DNA from 3 places in the Paenibacillus sp. PvR098 genome. Region 1 is predicted to be linked to each of the others. Evidence: riboswitches for the same ligand, from Rfam matches in the RefSeq annotation. Region 1 holds a riboswitch; each other region holds the start of a gene.
What was found. Region 1 has a riboswitch for cobalamin ahead of JOE45_RS21620 (ribonucleoside-diphosphate reductase subunit alpha). Riboswitches for the same ligand answer to the same signal wherever they lie in the genome.

Region 1 (6,160 bases):
CCGTTCCGCCGCTTCGACGAGCAATCGATCACCAAAGGCGTGACCGAACGTATCATTTACATTCTTGAACCGGTCGAGATTGATAAACAGGACGGCCAGCTGGGTTCCGGCTAATCGGGCCGCTTCAATGGAAGTCTCAAGGGACTGCTGAAATTTCTCTCGATTCGGCAGTCCGGTAAGCTGGTCATGAAAGGCCAAATCGTGTAAACGCCGTTCCGTATCTTCTCTATTCCGGAGATCGGCTATAGCAAAATACAACAAAGGGACTGTTAGCAGAGTCATCCCTGCTGCATCTGCCAAGTGGATAAGCCAGCCGTTCCAACCCGCATAGAAGTATCGGGTCGCCATCTCCGTACATTCCGCCAACAGCAGCAAAGACGAAATGGCATACCAGGTTGTTATCAGTTGATTTGCTTGTTTCTTCAAAGACACATAAAGAACCGGCCCGGCAGCAATCGAGATGAACCCGAGCGCAATCCAATCCACTTGATCATAGGGAAGACCTAACACTCCCCTGATCGAGAACAGCCCGGCTTGCGTTCCTATCAAAGTAAACCATAGACGCAGAAGAATTTTTGGTCATAAAGTCCTATGCGCTGGTGTATTTTTGTCGTATCAGGCATTAAAAAACTCTTTCTTCCTTTTCATATACCGTTTCGTCATCATTGCTGTCCATGACCCGAACCTCCAGCTTCCAATGGCCGGGATATGGCAAGTAGGCCCCGCGAGCCTTGTAGCTGTACCTTTTCATTCCAAATGATTCCTCAAAGCTCGGATCCTCAAAATATTCCAGAGGAACACTCAGCGGAGCGATTTCCGGACTGTCGATCGATTGAAGCTTCATGATGACTTGCTTTGGTTTACCGAGCTTCTCAGGCAGCCACACCTTCACCGTAAAATCATTCACACCTGGAACGTTTGGACTGATCTGCGCCGTCATGTGTATCTTTTCGCCCATCACATGCCAATTCAACGGTTCATTAGCAGGAGCCGGCAGTAAATAGGTGAAGATGCCGACAATTCCCAAGATAAGCGCCATCAGCAGCGCGTCCGTCCGAATCAAGCCCCCTACGCGCTGTTCGTTGTTCTTCCGATAATAATAACGAACCGACGATGCGGTGACGACTACCAAAAGCACCAGCACGGTTTTGACAATCAAAAGCTTGCCCCAGGACGTTTCCACGATATAACGAATATCCGGCAGGAAAATGAAGGTCATCAGCACGCCCGAAACGATCAGCACCAACATACTGATCAACGCAGCCGTAGAAAAAAACGGATAAAACCGCCTTGCTTGCTCCCTCTCGCTTTTCCAAAGCGTAAGCAGCGTCAGCAGCCCCCCGATCCAAACGGAGGAAGCGGCGAGATGCACAAAGTCCAGAGTGAGCGTCTCCTTAGCGGGCTGGAAGGCCGCGGCGTGGCCGAGCAAGCTTTTGGCAAACCAGACGGCAGCAACCCATATATAGTCCAGCAGAGCGTTTCGATACAGCATAACAAACGAGAGCAGAGCCAGCAGGATACCTCCAAGCCAGGCATAGCCGATGTTTGTCTGCGAAAACAATCGCAGAAGCGCATCCGCTCCACCGTCACCGATCAGATCACCCATATGAGCCCACATGAACACAATGTAAACAATAAGGTAAGCCTGCTGCCAGCGCTCCGCGCTCCGCCGCAAACGGGTCTTCGTCTCCATCGGACTTCCTGTACCGAACCAACGGAGCCACAAGAGCAAACCGGTAAAGCCCAGCATTGTAATATAGAAAGCGATGCGTGAAGCAAACTGCAGCACGTCCTTCACTCCGAAGCGGTCCAGCGGCCCGCTGTCGTGATAGTGAAGATGATCCATGTCAGCCTCAATCCCGGACGCCGGCGCCGGCCCGCTCAAGCTCTCGCCTACGGCGAACAGATACGTTCCGTTCACCGGATGACCATCCGCCGAGATGACATGATACGTTACCAGATAAGTCCCCTGTCCAAGCCTCGGCAAGTTCAGCGTCAACGCCGTCTGACTTGCATTCAGCACGGCGTTTTGTTCCGTTACCAGCCGTTTGTTCCTGTCGTACACCCTTAATTGATATAACTCTTTTTCCAACCTTTCATTGAAGGTAAGAACAATCTGGTCCGGCGCTTGCACAAGTTCACTTCCTGCCGCCGGCTGAGCCTCAACCAGGCTTGCATGGGCGTCCGCCCGCGAAGCCATTCCGAAAGCGAAAACAATCACCGAACATAATAAGAAGAAATAAACCGGACGCCTCAGCAGCCGGGGTATGAAATCAATGAAATGCATGGTGAATCCCCCTTCAAGTAAGTACCAAAATAAATGTAGCATAAATGACTCACACAAACCAAATGCAGCGCAAGGCACATGGAAAGCTCGCTTTTTTGTCGAATCTCGTATGAAATCATACATTGACAACCGGCGCAAAAATGAGTTAAATTCATACTATCGCTTTAACAAAACAACTACATATGGTAGAAGCAGGCGCCTTCCACTACGATATATTGTGGAAGGTCGAAAAGTAAAGCCGGTGCAAGTCCGGTGCGGCCCCGCCACTGTAACGAAGATGTTATCGGCCCGATTCGCCACCGTTCGACTCGGACAACGACCGGTAAGAGCAGCACTTCAAAGTCAGAAAACCGCCCGCTTCTTCGGCACGATTCACCCTACGACAGATAGGGAGGTGCCACCTATGACGGATATTGGCATGCCTCCGCCTGTCGGGAACGGGCGAAGGCATGCTTTTTACATGAACAAGAGGAGCTGGATGTATATGATTATCGTCAAAAGAGACGGCACGAAAGAAGAGCTAGTGTTTTCCAAAATGAAAAAAGTAATCGACTTTGCTTGCGAAACGTATCCCGAATGCGATCCGCTGGAGCTGGAAACCGCTTTGCTGCCTTTGTTCCGCAATGAAATTACGACCAAGGAAATACAGCGCCTGCTGATTCAAGTCGCTGTAGAGAAAACGAGCGTTGAGCAGCCAAATTGGCAGTACGTGGCCGCCAAGCTTTTGACGTATGATCTGTACAAAGAAGCTCAATTGAATCGTAAATACGGTCATTTTGGATATGGCGATCTGTATTCCCTGATTACCTATTTAACACAAACTGGCCTGTACGGCGAATATATTCTTGAGCACTATAATAAAGAAGAGATCCGGGAGCTCGGCACCTACATCAAACCGGAGAGAGACTACCTGCTGAACTACATCGGCCTGAAGACGCTCGCGGACCGATACCTGATCAAAGGGCTGGATAAAGAAGTACTCGAGCTGCCGCAGGAGCTGTTCATGGGTGTTGCGATGCATTTGGCCATGAAGGAATCGGACAAGCTATACTGGGCCAAGCGGTTCTACGATGTGCTCAGCAATCTGGAAATGACGGTTGCGACTCCAACTTTGGCTAATGCCCGCAAGCCGCTGCATCAATTGTCGAGCTGCTTTATCGATACGGTGCCGGATAACCTGTGGGGCATATACAACGTAGACCAAAGCTTCGCCCAAGTGTCCAAGCACGGCGGTGGCATGGGAATTTATGTAGGTAAAGTCCGCAGCAAGGGCTCTAACATTCGCGGCTTCAAGGGAGTAGCCGGGGGCGTCATCCCATGGATCAAAAACTATAACAATACCGCAATTGCCGTCGACCAGCTTGGCGTCCGTTCCGGCGCCGTGGCGGTTTATCTGGACGTGTGGCATAAAGATGTACTGGACTTCCTGAACCTGAAAACAAATAACGGGGACGACCGGATGAAGGCCCACGATATTTTCCCTGGCGTATGTATTCCTGATTTGTTCATGAAGACGGTAGAGGAACGCGGCAGCTGGTATTTGTTCGACCCGCATGAGGTGCGCAAAGTCAAAGGGTACTCCATTGAGGATTCTTATGGCGAGGAGTGGGAACGCCGTTATTGGGAGTGCGTGAATGACGACAAAATCTCGAAGGATGAAATTCCGGCGATCGATATCATGAAGCGTATCCTGACCAGCGCTTTCGAGACGGGCACCCCGTTCGTGTTCTTCCGCGACACGGTCAACCGCGCCAATCCGAATAAGCATAAAGGCATGATCTACTGTTCGAATTTATGTACTGAAATTTGCCAGAACATGAGCCCGACGGAAATGATCCAAACCCAGCACGAAGACGGCATCATCACCTCTACGGTGAAGAGCGGCGATTTCGTCGTTTGCAATCTCTCGTCTACCAACCTTGGCCGCGTCTATACAAAGGAAGATATTGAACGTGTAGTAACGACGCAAATGCGAATGATGGACAACGTTATTGATTTGAACTACTACCCGATTCCGCAAGCGGAAATTACCAATAAAAAGTACCGTGCCGTAGGCCTTGGTTCCAGCGGATATCACCAGATGATGGCTCAGCTTCATATCCAGTGGGAATCCGACGAGCATGTGCAAAAAGCAGATGAAGTTTACGAGTGGATGAACTACTATGCCATTAAAGCTTCTATGGAAATCGCTAAGGAAAAAGGCGCATATCCGGTCTTCGAGGGCAGCGAATGGCAGTCCGGCGTTTACTTCGAAGAGCGTGGATATAGCAGTCCCGAGTGGCTGGAGCTTAAAGAGCAGGTGGCCAAGCACGGCGTTCGCAACGGCTGGATGTTCGCCATCGCGCCGACGGCTTCCACCTCCTTGATCGCCGGTTCGACCGCGGGCATAGATCCGATTTTCAATAAGTTTTTCATTGAGGAGAAGAAGAACGCCGTCATTCCGCAAACGGCGCCTAACTTGAATCCCGATACGATGTGGTACTACAAGGAAGCACATCGGATTGATCAGCACTGGAGCATCCGTGCAGCCGGTGCCCGCCAACGACACATCGATCAATCGCAATCATTCAATCTGTACATCACACCGGAGCTGTCCGCACGTGATTTCCTCGAGCTGTACATGGCTGCTTGGAAGAACGGGTTAAAAACCGTTTATTACGTCCGTAACCAGAGCCTAGAGGTTGAGGAATGCGTTAGCTGCAGCGCTTAATACAAACCTCATTGAAGCGTAATAACGGATCGACAGGTACTCATCATGCCTGGCGATCCTCTATTTTTGTACCCAAAATAAACAGATTTATTTCAGCTGCAGGAGGCAACCGAATGGAACTTCAAAAAAAGAAGTTGTTTAACGAGCACGGAGACCGCGATTGGGGTAAGCGCCGGATCATTGGCGGCAATACGACCAATCTGATTGAGCTAAACAATGTGAAATACGACTGGGCGACTAAGATGTATCGCACAATGATGAACAATTTTTGGATTCCAGAGGAAATCCCGCTCGCACAAGACGCGAAGGATTATAAATTCCTGTCTCCGGAAGAGCGTCAAAGCTATGATAAAATCATTTCTTTCCTTATTTTCCTTGATTCGCTGCAGACGGCCAATCTGCCGAACATCAACGAGTACATCACGGCTCCGGAAGTGAACTTGTGCCTCACCGTCCAAACGTTCCAGGAAGCCGTTCACAGCCAGAGCTATTCTTATATTCTCGACAGCGTCTCTTCCGCGGAAGCGCGCGACGATATTTATAATCAGTGGCGCGAAGACAAGCACCTGCTGCGCCGCAACCGGTTCATTACGGATCTGTACGAGCGGTTTATCGAAACCCCGTCGACAGAAAATCTGATGCGTACCATTATGGCCAACTACATTCTTGAAGGAATCTACTTCTACAGCGGGTTCAGCTTCTTCTACGCGCTCGGCCGTCAAGGCAAGATGCTCGGCACCGTATCGGAAATCAAATATATCCAGCGTGACGAACTGACCCATTTGGCGCTGTTCCAAAACATATTCCGCGAAATCCGCAAGGAAAATCCGGATCTGTTTACGGATGAATTAATCGAAGAACTGCGCCATATGATGCGAACCGCCGTACAGCACGAGATCGAATGGGGTCAATATATTACCAACAACAAGATTCATGGTCTGAGCAACGATATTATCGATCAATACATCAAATACCTTTCCAATGAGCGGTTGAAAAACCTTGGACTTGAAATTCTGTATCCTGAAGTTGTCGAGCATCCGATGAAGTGGGTTGAAAACTTCAGCAACATGAATGGTATCAAAACCGACTTTTTCGAGCAAAAGGTTACCAATTACAGCAAATCGTCGAACCTCAATTGGGATGATTTGTAAGGTAAATACAGA
Region 2 (6,160 bases), 2.8 Mb from region 1:
AGAATGAAGTTTCCTGTTGGGCCAATGGAAGATTCCTCTTAAAGTTAGCTGTTGATTCAACTGAAAGTTTATGTTGAAAATGATTGGGATGAATTGCTTTACTATTGAAGAATGGACTTGTCGAGGGACAAGAACATATATCGCGCGCTGCGCGGCTTTTTTATTTTTGGTTCTCTCAGAAAAGGGGAGCAAAAATGAGTAGGATACAGCGAAAAAAAACTGTTAGGTTGCTGAAAGTCTTTGCATATTTATGCGTAACAACAAAAATGGAGCCACGCGGGTTTGCGGGCTCCATTTTCTAATTAATTCTGGAATATCACATGTGTAAGTGTAAAAATATTTTCGTCTACATGGGCAAAACGTGACAAAGGCAGCCGTCAGGGCAGTTCAAAATTCCATACACCATAATTCAATGCCTGGTCTACGATCGGTTCTTCCCAATAACGACATACATAACATGAAAGTGAAGGTAAGGCTGGCCGTTCCTGCTGACAAGGAGGCTAGATTGGACCGAATCATTTGAACCCGCTAAGCCCCCTACATTTTTACTTACTTTTATGTGGAGGGTAAATTGTCCTATAACTCGCTAGGTAGAAACTTCATCAAAAATGAAAATTCGGCTTATTTTTATTACAAATTAAGAATTTTTATAATTCTAGATGCCTGCTTGCGTATTTATCATTGCGCTAACCAATTTTCATCTTGTAGACTAGAGTAGAGAGAAAATTGGCGGGTGACTTGAATGGAGATGAATGGGTGGAGAATATTAGGCGATTCTTTTTAAATTTAACGGTAAGACGATTCTTCATCATTATCGTTATATGTATTTTGCTATTTAGTATAAGGGACATGCTGAACTTGATTCTGTTAACCTTTTTATTAATCTACATCATGAACAGTCTTCAGCAAGTTCTAACGAGAAAATTAAGTAAATACGTGATTGTCAATAGTAAGGTCATCATTATATTGTTATATCTGATTATGGTTACCATATTCGTTATCGCAATCATTAATTACTTGCCGAAGGTCTATGTGCAAATCAAACAATTAAAAGATATTCTGGTCGGATTAACGAATATGCCAGTCCCCCAAGATGAACTATCCCAATATGTGTACAGAACCTTGAAAGACTTGAATTTGCAATCTTACGTAAAACAAGGCTTTGAATACATTCTTAGAATAAGTAATTGGGGAACAACATTCGTTTTGGCGATCGTTCTGAGCTTTGTCTTTATTCTTGAGAAAAATAGAATTATTGCATTTACTTCCAGGTTAAAAAGAAGCAAGCTTTCTTGGCTTTATGAAGAGTTCGAGTATTTTGGTAAGAAATTCATTCTGTCTTTCGGGAAAGTCATTGAAGCTCAAATGCTTATTGCTCTATGCAATACTGTATTTACGATTATCGGACTATGGATTCTAGGCTTTCCTTACCTGTTTGCTCTAACCATTATGATTTTCCTGCTTAGTTTAGTTCCCGTAGTGGGTTTTTTAATTTCATTAATTCCTTTATGTATCATCGGGTATACAATAGGCGGACATCTGATGGTGATCTATGTGCTATCCATAATCGCTGTGCTTCACTTCCTGGAGGGTTATTTCTTAAATCCGAAACTGATGTCTTCTAAAGTGAATCTTCCTATGTTCTATACGTTTGTTATTCTCATTTTCTCAGAGCATTACCTGGGCATATGGGGCTTGATCGTGGGAATTCCTATCTTTATCTTTGTATTAGATATCATTGATGTCGATACGGCGGAATAATCGATGTTTTGGCAGCTGGTCTTGAACCCGAGGAACGCATGAATTTATGAAGCAGCACACCGCGGCGGTTTATGATATGCAGAGATTCTCAGTTAATAGATTTTGTTGTTCAAGTTATGGCGGATCGAGATTTCAATGTGGAAATTTAAGAAATATCCGGTTTGATCAAGGACGGATGGTAGTATTTGGGTAATTGTCTTTATATGCGTTGACAATTGCAAGTTTCGCAACTAAGCTAAAGGAAGTATTCAGTAAAAAGGGTAGGTTGGATACAACTCAACTTCATATCAATAGAAAATAGGTGTGAGAAGAACGCTTCTATCACTTAAAAGGGAAGTTCGGTTTCATTCCGACACGGTCCCGCCACTGTATATGGATTTCAGCAACTCAAGCTGATCCTTTCAGAACAACCACTGGAATATAGCCCGGGAAGGTCTGAAAGATATATCCTTAGTCAGGAGACCTGCCTATTTTAACAACACTGCAGCCCTACGCGGAATTAGGGAGTGTTAGAGATCGGATGTTCTTTTTATGTAGGTGGTTCAGTTTCTTTGGAAAGCGCCTGCCTTATTAGAGTTATATCCAGGCATTTCTAACATTCTCAATGTTGGAAATGCTTTTTTTATTTTCTATCAAAAGGAGATATGAACAATGTCCATCACGAAAGCATTAAGAAGCCGCAGAGCGGTAAGAAGCTATGAGCCGAAAGAAGTAGAAACGGAGAAAATCAACGCGCTGCTGGAAGCGGCCACCTGGGCGCCCAACGATCGTTTGCGTGAACCGTGGCATTTTTATGTAATCCGCGGGGAAGCGAAGGCGCGATATGAACAGATCGCCCGGGATTTTCTGGAGGAGCGGTTTCCAACGAAGCCGCATTTGGTGAAGGAATCGATCGCGGTGCTGGAAGCAACGCCGCTTGTCATTGTAGCCACCTCGGATGTCATTCCGGGCGATGAAGCGTCCTCCGAGGATAATGAATATGCCGTTGCTTGCGCGATACATTCCATGTGGCTGACTGCGCAGGAGCTGGGGCTGGGCCTAGTATGGCGGACAAGAGGCATAGGTCTTTCCAGAGACGAACGATTGTACAAGCTGATCGGCTCCCCGGAGAACAAGAAAATTGTCGGGGCCGTATTCGTCGGCTATCCTTCTGCTGACAGTGTGGAAACGAAACGTACGGCATTCCAAGACAAAACGACATGGCTGTAAGTTGGTATTTGTCCGGAAGAATTTGTCGAGTCGAGACTTCATGTACCAAATTAAGGAGAAGGAACATGAACCGTGCCGTTTATTTTCTGCTTTATGTATTCTTTGCGGTTTTACTAGTTGGATGTAACTCTCAGCAGGATTCCGAATCGAATAAGGAAGTTCAACGGAATGGAGATCCCCAAAAGCTGAGACTTGCCTGGACGAGCGATGCCGGGTTCCCATCCCCCTTTGCCTTTAGTTCCAGAGGACCAGCTGGGTACCTTCGAGTCAGTTATCTTTATGATACGTTAACCTGGAAGGATCAACAGGGTATTATTCCATGGTTGGCTCAGAGTTGGGAGACTTCCGATAACGGAAGGACTTACACCGTTCATTTGAGAGAAGGTGTCAAATGGCAGGATGGGAAGGAACTCACAGCTTCTGACGTTAAATTTACGTTTGCATATCTTTCTCAGCATGGTTTCGCTTGGGGAGATACCAGTATGATAGACGATGTCGAAGTTAAAAATAACACGACCGTAGTCTTTCATCTAAATAAGCTTTTTTCACCATTTGTGGAAGAAGTCATGGGAGTGATCCCTATTATTCCTGAATACATTTGGGCTAACGTTAAAGACCCCAAATCCTTCCGCGGAGAAGGAGCTGCTGTTGGAACCGGTCCTTATATTCTCAAGAGCTATAATCAAGAGTCCGGGCAGCATCTATTCACGGCTAATGCAGACTATTTTAAAGGAAAGCCCGTTGTTGAGGAAATTTCCTTTATCACTGCCAACAACACGGTATTATCGCTAAAAAATAAGGATATCGATGCCGTCTTGTCCAACAATTACAAAGATGTTCAGGAGCTGAAAAAAGCAGGCTATCAAGTCATGGAAAGCAATCCTCATGGAAGTATCGTCCGTATGGTATTTAATCTGGATCATCCTCTATTGGGTCTTAAAGATTTGCGGCACGCGATAACCTATGCTCTTGACCGGGCTGCGATTGCCGAAAAAGTGCTCGGCGGTAATGGAGCGGTTGGAAATGCAGGGGTCATCCCACCTGGATCACCATGGTATAACCCCAATGTCAGGGCGTATGATTATCATTTGGAGAAGGCCAATGGCATATTGGACAGCCTGGGATTTGAAGATCGCAATCAGGACGGGATTAGGGAAACGAGGGATGGTACGAATCGAAACTCGGGAAACGGAGTTAAAGTGAAGCCTGAGAAATCAGGCTTATTTTTAACGGTGACGGCAACTGGTGCTTTGAAACGATTACGGTTGTCGTACATCCAGCAAGTTCTCTTGCTAGTTCTCAAAAGAGAGTTTATTTTTGGACTTCTATGGAACCGGTTCCGTATACCAATGTGTTACATAGAATAGAAAGGGAATAACCCATGACATCAGTGATTATAACAACCTCCGCATTTGGTGCGGAATAATCATGTAGTAAATGGTAAACCCACATTTTGTAAAATTAATCAATATCGAAATAGTAATATTATACCAAGCTAAAATAACATATTTTAAATAATGGAAGATGTAATCAATTTATTTAATGTTTGATTTTATTTGAAATCATTGATATATATTAATTGACATTAATTAGTGACACACGGGATCAGCAGGAGTTGTTCTATAGATTCAGCCCAAAATACAAGTAAAATGATGGATTTACTCTTGTTGTATTCCAAATTGAATCTTGCTGTGTTAAAGGATCCACGATCGTACATTCTATAAACGCATATGATTAGCAACGATGCTGTTGTATAATAATCGATATGAGGAGGGCGGAGTATGCAAATGGCATTTGACCACCAAGTTTTATTTGAACATGTATATAAGAATGCTTCGATCGGTATAGCCTTAGTATCGATGGATCGAAAGTGGATATGTGTAAATCCCGCGGTGTGTACGATCTTTGGATATGCAGAAGAGGAATTAATGACACTTACGGCGGCAGACTTGACCTATCCTGATGATCTAAACAATAACGAGTATTTAATAAAAGAATTGCTGGAAGGTGTTATTTCTTCTTTTGAAGTAGAAAAACGGTACATTCATAAAAATGGAGAACTCATTTGGACTTCATTACATGTTTCGCTAGTACGTGATGAAACGGATGGAAAACCTCTTTACTTCATTTCACAAGTTATTGACATTACTAAGAGTAAACTTGTGGAACAAAAGTTGCAGGAAAGCATTGAACGTTATACATCGTTAAAAAAGTACAACCACGATGCCATCATTTCGTTTGGTTTGGACGGCAGTATTATAAATGGAAATCAAATGGCGGAACAGCTATCCGGATATCGCATTGAAGAACTGTTCGGAGTGAGCATTTCCAAATTAATTGGTGAAAAAAATCTTGCCAATGTACTTTCAGTTTCAAAAGATTACACCAGTGTTGAAAAATATTTAAATAACATCAAACACAAAGATGGTCACTTCGTTGAAGTGCTGGCCACTTTAGCTCCTATTATCATTCATAGTAAAAATGTGGGTTTCTACATCATCGCGAAAGACATGACAGACCAAAAGAGGCTTCTGATTGAGAAAGAAGCCGCTGAAAAGACGAATAAAGCAAAGAGCGATTTTTTAGCCATGATGAGTCATGAGATCCGTACTCCTATGAATGGTGTAATCGGAATGACGGACTTGCTTTTAGAGACGAGTTTGGATTCAGAGCAAACTGAATATGTTCATATTATTAAAAAAAGTGGCGCTACACTTCTTATGATCATCAACGACATTCTGGACTTCTCCAAAATTGAATCAGGCAAGGTAGAAATAATTGAAGAACGATTTAATGTGAGGTCAATTCTATCCGAAACACTAAATATGATCATGCCAAAAGCACTTGAAAAAAATTTAGAAATCACTACATCCGTTTGTCCTAACGTTCCCAACAATGTTGTTGGGGATGATACGAAGTTAAGACAAGTACTTATGAATTTGTTTAGCAACGCCATTAAGTTTACTCCTAATGGAGCGGTTGCGATCTCCGTTCAAAGTATCTCGCAAGAACAAGATACGGTACGTCTTCAATTTGCGATCCGAGATACAGGTGTAGGTGTGCCTAAAGAGAAGGTTGTCCACTTATTTGAACCATTTTATCAGGTGGATAATTATATGACACGTAAGGTTGAAGGAACTGGATTAGGATTAGCTATCAGTAAAAGGCTTGTTCAGCTAATGGGCGGCGA
Region 3 (6,160 bases), 2.2 Mb from region 1:
GATCATTTTTTTCCTCGGGGCTTTTAATCGCCTCCCCCGAGTTTGGTAAGCCAAGTTCTCTGGACAACCAAATCATCCAGCGAACGGTAGCTTCCCTCAGGGCTGCCGATCCGTTCGAGGTCTTGAACAGCCTTCACCAAACCTTTGTCCTTCGTCATTTGCATGATAAAGGCATACGACATCTCTTCTTCGGCTTTCCGGTTGACCGGCTGATTGACGCCAACATATGATTTTACAAATTTTGGATATCTATGGACATACAGCATACCAAGCAGGGCCCCCATCGAATGACCCATGATATACAGCTTATGTTTGCCTAATACCCTGAGTAAATGCTGAGTGAGATCATGCGCATCCGAAATGAGTTGATCGACAGTCATCGAGTCGGAAGGAATAAGCGGACTATACGATTTCCCGCTCCCGCGCTGGTCCCAATTCACAACGTATAATGCTTCTCTAGTTCGCGGTTATAGACATGTTAGGCCCCTGTTTGCGAACAACCTGGACCATCTTTTTTATTTTCGTGCAAGAGCCAGAATACAGTCACACAATAAATAACGAAAAGTGCAAGAGGCACCAGCGTATAGGCTTGAGATAAGAACATACCGCCTAGAACCATGGAGGCCAGAGTCGAACCCAGCGTTAAAAACAGATAGGCTTTACTATTATATATCCATACATATACAAGAAAATGCGAGCCGCCAAGAAGTCCGACTGCAAAAGGAATCCATTCCGGTGAGAATTGATAAATCATAATATAAACCGGAATATAAAAACCCTGCACTCCTGCCATCACGCCGCCGAGCGTTCCTAATGGATTGTCTTTGGTTATGATGGTCACGCCCAATATTTTGGCAATGGCTAAACCAAGCGGGAAGATGGAGCCCATTCCGATAAGCCAAATCAGGGGAACCGTTTCCTTCGGAAACAAAGCCGGTGCAATGGTCAGGAATAGCATAAAAATCGCGCCGGAGACTAAAATCGGATAGCCGCGTTGTGAAGATCGTATCAAGTCTTTTTTTAGAGCATCTAATGAATGAGCCATATCAATCCCTCTTTCCAATTTTAATCAAACCAATGTGACAAAGCCAAAACGGACATAAGCGCCAATCTCCACAGATTCCACAGCATACTGCAGGACCACCACCAGAACATGAATAAAATATGCCGCGTAGCTGTTAGCGGAAAGTTGTTTGAGCAAAGAGGTTGATTGTTGGGAGAAACGTTGAAACAGATAGACGAGTCCAATACATACGCCGGTGCACATGAAGGTCTCATAGATGGAATTAACCAAGCTTTCAGCGTTCCATCCTCCCGGTGATCTGAAGGTCATGACATCACTGTACATCAGCATAGCCAGAATTACCCCCAGTACTAACCAAATCATTCCAACCAAATGAGGCATATGTTGAAGCCATTTTATCCTTCTGGGAACTCTATGTAAGCATCTTTTTCGTCTTGGGCGACTAGTAAGCATACATCAGCAGCGGCATCACCATGAACAAGCCTATGTACAAAGGAATTCCTAGCCGCCTAAATCGATCCGCGAGAAAGTGATCTAAGTATCCAATCTTCCGTTTGACATGTGTCCATTCCATCCCTCCTATTGATCAAACTCTTGCTCTCGTAACGATAAATAGATATCCACACTCAAATAGGCTATCCACCATCCTTGGATAACCTCTTTTCGCAAATGTTGCTCCATTGATTACAGCGGCAGCAAATCGGATTGCTCCTTCTTCATTTGGAGGGCTGATCTCATCGATTCCTTACGCAGCAGTTCACTCACGGTTTGGGGATTGGCAGCAAAAAATGAATCGCATATACTCAAATTATAAAGTGCTTTTTTTGCTGCTTCGCAAGCCAGCTTCTCACTTTGTAATAAATACAGACAGATGCTGTAGCAATCATTTTCATGCTTTTTTAACATCGTTATACGATCCGTCATTACCATCATAAGATCATCCCTAACATTTTCTTCCTTATAAATATTTTAAAGGGTTTTCACATGTTGAAATAGTACTATTTTCTTCTAGTACCTGTATGTTGAAGTAAACAGGGTTTAAGCGGCTTTTCTCTTGTGCAACATTCACCCTCAGCGTTACGTTATAAGGTAAGCTAACCAATTCATAGGTCTGGGGTTGATCGTATGAAAAAAGCAAGTCTCATCTTGATAATCCTCTTATGCTTCAGTTTTATTACTTCGCAATCGGCATTTGCCCTGTCTTGTGCTCCGCCGCGCGCTCCCCAAGAAGAAATGGAATTTTCCCAAATGGTGTTTAAAGGAACCGTAGTTTCGCAAAACAGAGATAAACTTCATTTTGAAGTCGCTAAGGCTTGGAAGGGTGACCCAAGCGGTAAGCTTACCTTAAACCAGAACGGTTGGACGGAATTTAAGACAGGAGACGAGTACGTTGTGTTTGCCGGGATGGAGGACGGGAAACTGCGGCCGAGGCTTTGCGGGAATACGGGATTGGCCACCGGATTTAACGAAGACCAACTTGGAGAACCGATTCCAATGGTGCAGACAAGCACTGGTTCAGGCTTCACCCTAGCTCTCGTAGTTATGTTGGTACTCATTGGCATCGTCTTCTTGTGGTGGAAAAAGAAAAGACCCAGAACATAGCATTTCAGCAGTTTATATTTTATTAGGAAACGGAAGTGTAAACGAGATGAATCCGATGAACACCCGTAAATTACAAGGCAGAATTGCCATCGTAACTGGAGCAAGCCGCAGCGCGGGAATAGGTGCCGCAATATGTAAAGCGCTGGCTAGCGAGGGAGCAGATATTTTCTTCACCTACTGGGTTAACTACGATGAAACCATGCCATGGGGCGGTAATGTCGAGGAACAAGACCAGCTTAGTAATGAGATTGTGCAGCTTGGCGTACAATGTGAGCATATCATGGCTGATCTTTCCGATGTAAACAATATCCCTTTTATTCTAAAAACAGTTGAGGAAAAGCTGGGAAAGCCGTCGATCCTGGTGAATAACGCTTGCTATTCTGTAAACGATGATTGGAATACAATGACTGCTGAATCGTTAGATGCTCACTATGCGATCAACATTAGGGCCGTAGCTATGTTAAGCGTCGAATTTGCAAGAAGGTTTAGTCAAGGCACAGGTGGCAGAATCATAAGCATGACCTCCGGTCAATCCTTGGGTCCTATGGTTGGCGAAATCTCTTATGCTACGACGAAAGGCGCTATAGACGCCTTTACAAGAACATTTGCTGCAGAGGTCGGGTCCAAGGGGATCACGGTAAATGCTGTAAATCCGGGACCGACCGACACAGGCTGGATGACACCGGATTTGCAGCAGGAGCTAGCAGGCCACTCCCCTTTGGGGAGAGTTGGATTGCCTCGTGATGCGGCTCGGCTTATCACTTTTCTAGCAACGGATGATGCCCAGTGGATTACAGGCCAAATCTTGCATTCCGATGGAGGATTTAGATAGACAAAACCCTATCGTTCGTGTTATATTTCAATAAATTCGTGTTACTTAGAGGAATTTGACGATTGATAGCGAATACATATATGCATGAATTACCACAAACGAATTACATACATAGTAGATCAGGTGCCTTTGTACTAGCAAAGGGTAACAGGGAATCGGGTGCAAATCCCGAGCGGTCCCGCCACTGTATTTGGGGAGTTTCTCTCAGCATGTCACTCGATGATTCATTGGGGAAGACGGGAGAACACAACGATCCAAGAGCCAGGAGACCTACCTAATCTACGCACCCGAATGCCTTCGAGGAAAGGAATGGTGTACGAATAATGAAACGATGATCACCGCTAACGGATCTTGTCGTCTATTCATGCGTACCCCTGACCAATCCAATAGGATTGGTTTTTTGAGTTCTATAACTACGTACACAGGAGGATATGTAAAGTATGATCTCTAAAAAAGCAATAAGCACGCTTCTATTAGTCCTGGGATTTACGTTGTACCTGACTGTCAATGAACCTCAATCCGCTTATGCCATGCATATTATGGAGGGCTTTCTTCCGCTGGGATGGGCGATCTTCTGGTGGGCTGTGTTTGTGCCGTTCTTTATTCTCGGGCTCCGGGCCTTGATTAAAATTACGAGGGAAACGCCGGAACTCAAAATCATGCTGGGTGTGGCTGGCGCCTTCATCCTCGTCCTGTCGGCACTCAAAATTCCGTCCGTGACAGGAAGCAGCTCGCATCCTACCGGGACGGGCCTTGGCGCCATCATGTTCGGTCCGCTGCCCATGAGCGTGCTCGGATCCATTGTCTTGTTGTTTCAAGCTTTGCTGCTTGCTCATGGCGGTCTGACCACCCTTGGAGCCAACGCGTTCTCTATGGCTGTCGCCGGTCCCATGATCGGTTATGCGGCATACAGGGGGATGATGAGATCCACAGGGAAACAAACGCTATCCATCTTTACGGCGGCTGCGCTGGCTAACCTGTCTACCTATGTCGTCACCTCGATTCAATTATCTTTGGCATTTCCCGCAGAGAGCGGCGGCTTCCTCGCTTCGCTCGCTAAATTCGGAGGTATCTTTGCGATTACCCAAGTCCCTTTGGCCATCAGCGAAGGACTGCTCACCGTACTGATCTGGAACTGGCTGAAATCCAACAGCTCTGAGGAAATGTCACTGCTGCAGAGTAAAATGAAGGGGGCTTAACCACCATGATAACCCGTAAAATGAGCGTTCTCATCTTGATCATCGTTGTATTATTGGCCGTTCTTCCCCTCCTGTTCGTGAACGGCGAATTTGGCGGAGCTGACGGCGCTGCGGAAGAAATGATCACCGAGATTCAGCCTGCTTATGAGCCCTGGTTTTCCCCGCTGATGGAGCCTCCGGGTGAAACCGAAAGCATGCTGTTTGCCCTGCAAGCTGCTATCGGCGCAGGTTTCATCGGCTATGCGTTCGGATGGTTCAAGGGCAGAGCCTCCAAATCCAAAACGTTATGATTAAGCTGATCGATACGCTCTCTTATACGAACAAGCTGCGGTCCGTTTCTCCGATGTGGAAAAGCGGATTCGCAGCCTCTCTGTTGGTGCTGTCTTACTTAGCTCATCCCGTCATTCAGCTCCTGATCATGGGCTGGATGTTCCTATGGGCTACCCAATATGCCCAGGTCCCCGTCAAAGTGTACAGCCTGCTCATCGGGGCGTCCTGCCTCTTCTATGCAGCCAGTCTTCCGGCGCTTGTCATCGAGTTTTCAGCTACCGATTCCGTAACGGCCCTCACCAATGGGATCACCCTCTTTACCTTTGCACAGTGGACGGCTTATGTAACGGAAGCAGGCATGTACCAAGCGTTCGGCCTGCTCATCCGGATCATCGCTTGTTTATCCTGTATTACCTTTCTCATGCTGACCACTTCAATGTCCGATCTGTTTCAGGTGATGAAAAAACTGCGTGTGCCGTCGTTGGTGCTGGAATTGATGCTGATCATGTACCGCTTTCTCTTCGTGCTCTCGGATACGGCTCAGCAGATGTATACGGCTCAAAGGGCTCGCGGCGGTCAGACCGGCTTCGATCGCAGGCTGAAGGATACGGCTATCCTGATCGTCCGGTTGTTCGGCAAGACGATGCAGCGGTCTAAGAGTCTATCGCATGGTCTGATAGCAAGAGGATTTACGCAAGATATTCAACTGGCTCCTTATCAAGCGGGCCCCGTGCCCTTGCGTTATGTATGGGAAAGCCGTATCGGAGTGACCTTATTATTGCTATTCGAGCTGGGGCTTCGCTGGAGGGATATGATATGAAATCGTTAATGGAGGCTCACGATGTACGCTACAGCTACCCCGGAACTGGGGATGAGGCGCTTCAAGGATTGACGATGAGCTTGCCTGCAGGCAAGAAAACCGCGATTTGCGGCCATAACGGGTCCGGCAAATCCACCATGTTCCTGCATGCGATCGGCATTCACCGCCCTGCCGCCGGAGAGATGAGCTGGAAGGGTTCTCCTATGTCCTATCGTCCGAGTGACCTCCAAAAGCTCCGGCAGCAGGTTGGACTTGTGTTTCAGGATCCGGAGCATCAGCTGATTCTCAGTACGCCGTACGAAGATATCTCCTACGGTCTACGAAATGCCGGGATACCCGAGCATGACATTACCCAGCGTACCCAACATGTGCTTGCGTCCATGGGTCTGGAGCTTGTAGCCAACACACCCATT

Region 2: it holds a riboswitch for cobalamin, as region 1 does, so the genes downstream of both, JOE45_RS07940 (nitroreductase family protein) here and JOE45_RS21620 (ribonucleoside-diphosphate reductase subunit alpha) in region 1, are expected to answer to the same signal.
Region 3: it holds a riboswitch for cobalamin, as region 1 does, so the genes downstream of both, JOE45_RS10780 (energy-coupling factor ABC transporter permease) here and JOE45_RS21620 (ribonucleoside-diphosphate reductase subunit alpha) in region 1, are expected to answer to the same signal.

The regions. Positions count from the first base shown of each region.
Region 1 covers NZ_JAFIBU010000001.1:4,351,496-4,357,655, reverse strand. The annotation lists gene JOE45_RS24305 (diguanylate cyclase domain-containing protein) at 1-282, opposite strand, end outside; gene JOE45_RS21625 (copper resistance CopC/CopD family protein) at 623-2,287, opposite strand; cobalamin riboswitch at 2,464-2,659, shown strand; gene JOE45_RS21620 (ribonucleoside-diphosphate reductase subunit alpha) at 2,772-4,997, shown strand; gene JOE45_RS21615 (ribonucleotide-diphosphate reductase subunit beta) at 5,111-6,148, shown strand.
Region 2 covers NZ_JAFIBU010000001.1:1,592,232-1,598,391, reverse strand. The annotation lists partial or broken gene JOE45_RS07950 (Lin0512 family protein) at 347-523, shown strand; gene JOE45_RS07945 (AI-2E family transporter) at 757-1,761, shown strand; cobalamin riboswitch at 2,044-2,246, shown strand; gene JOE45_RS07940 (nitroreductase family protein) at 2,413-2,970, shown strand; gene JOE45_RS07935 (ABC transporter substrate-binding protein) at 3,036-4,337, shown strand; gene JOE45_RS07930 (PAS domain S-box protein) at 4,752-6,160, shown strand, end outside.
Region 3 covers NZ_JAFIBU010000001.1:2,149,729-2,155,888, forward strand. The annotation lists gene JOE45_RS10750 (alpha/beta fold hydrolase) at 24-440, opposite strand; gene JOE45_RS10755 (DUF7010 family protein) at 479-1,063, opposite strand; gene JOE45_RS10760 (hypothetical protein) at 1,070-1,354, opposite strand; gene JOE45_RS23845 (hypothetical protein) at 1,467-1,598, opposite strand; gene JOE45_RS10765 (hypothetical protein) at 1,709-1,957, opposite strand; gene JOE45_RS10770 (hypothetical protein) at 2,150-2,626, shown strand; gene JOE45_RS10775 (SDR family oxidoreductase) at 2,673-3,458, shown strand; cobalamin riboswitch at 3,563-3,750, shown strand; gene JOE45_RS10780 (energy-coupling factor ABC transporter permease) at 3,899-4,657, shown strand; gene JOE45_RS10785 (energy-coupling factor ABC transporter substrate-binding protein) at 4,663-4,947, shown strand; gene cbiQ (cobalt ECF transporter T component CbiQ) at 4,908-5,747, shown strand; gene JOE45_RS10795 (energy-coupling factor ABC transporter ATP-binding protein) at 5,744-6,160, shown strand, end outside.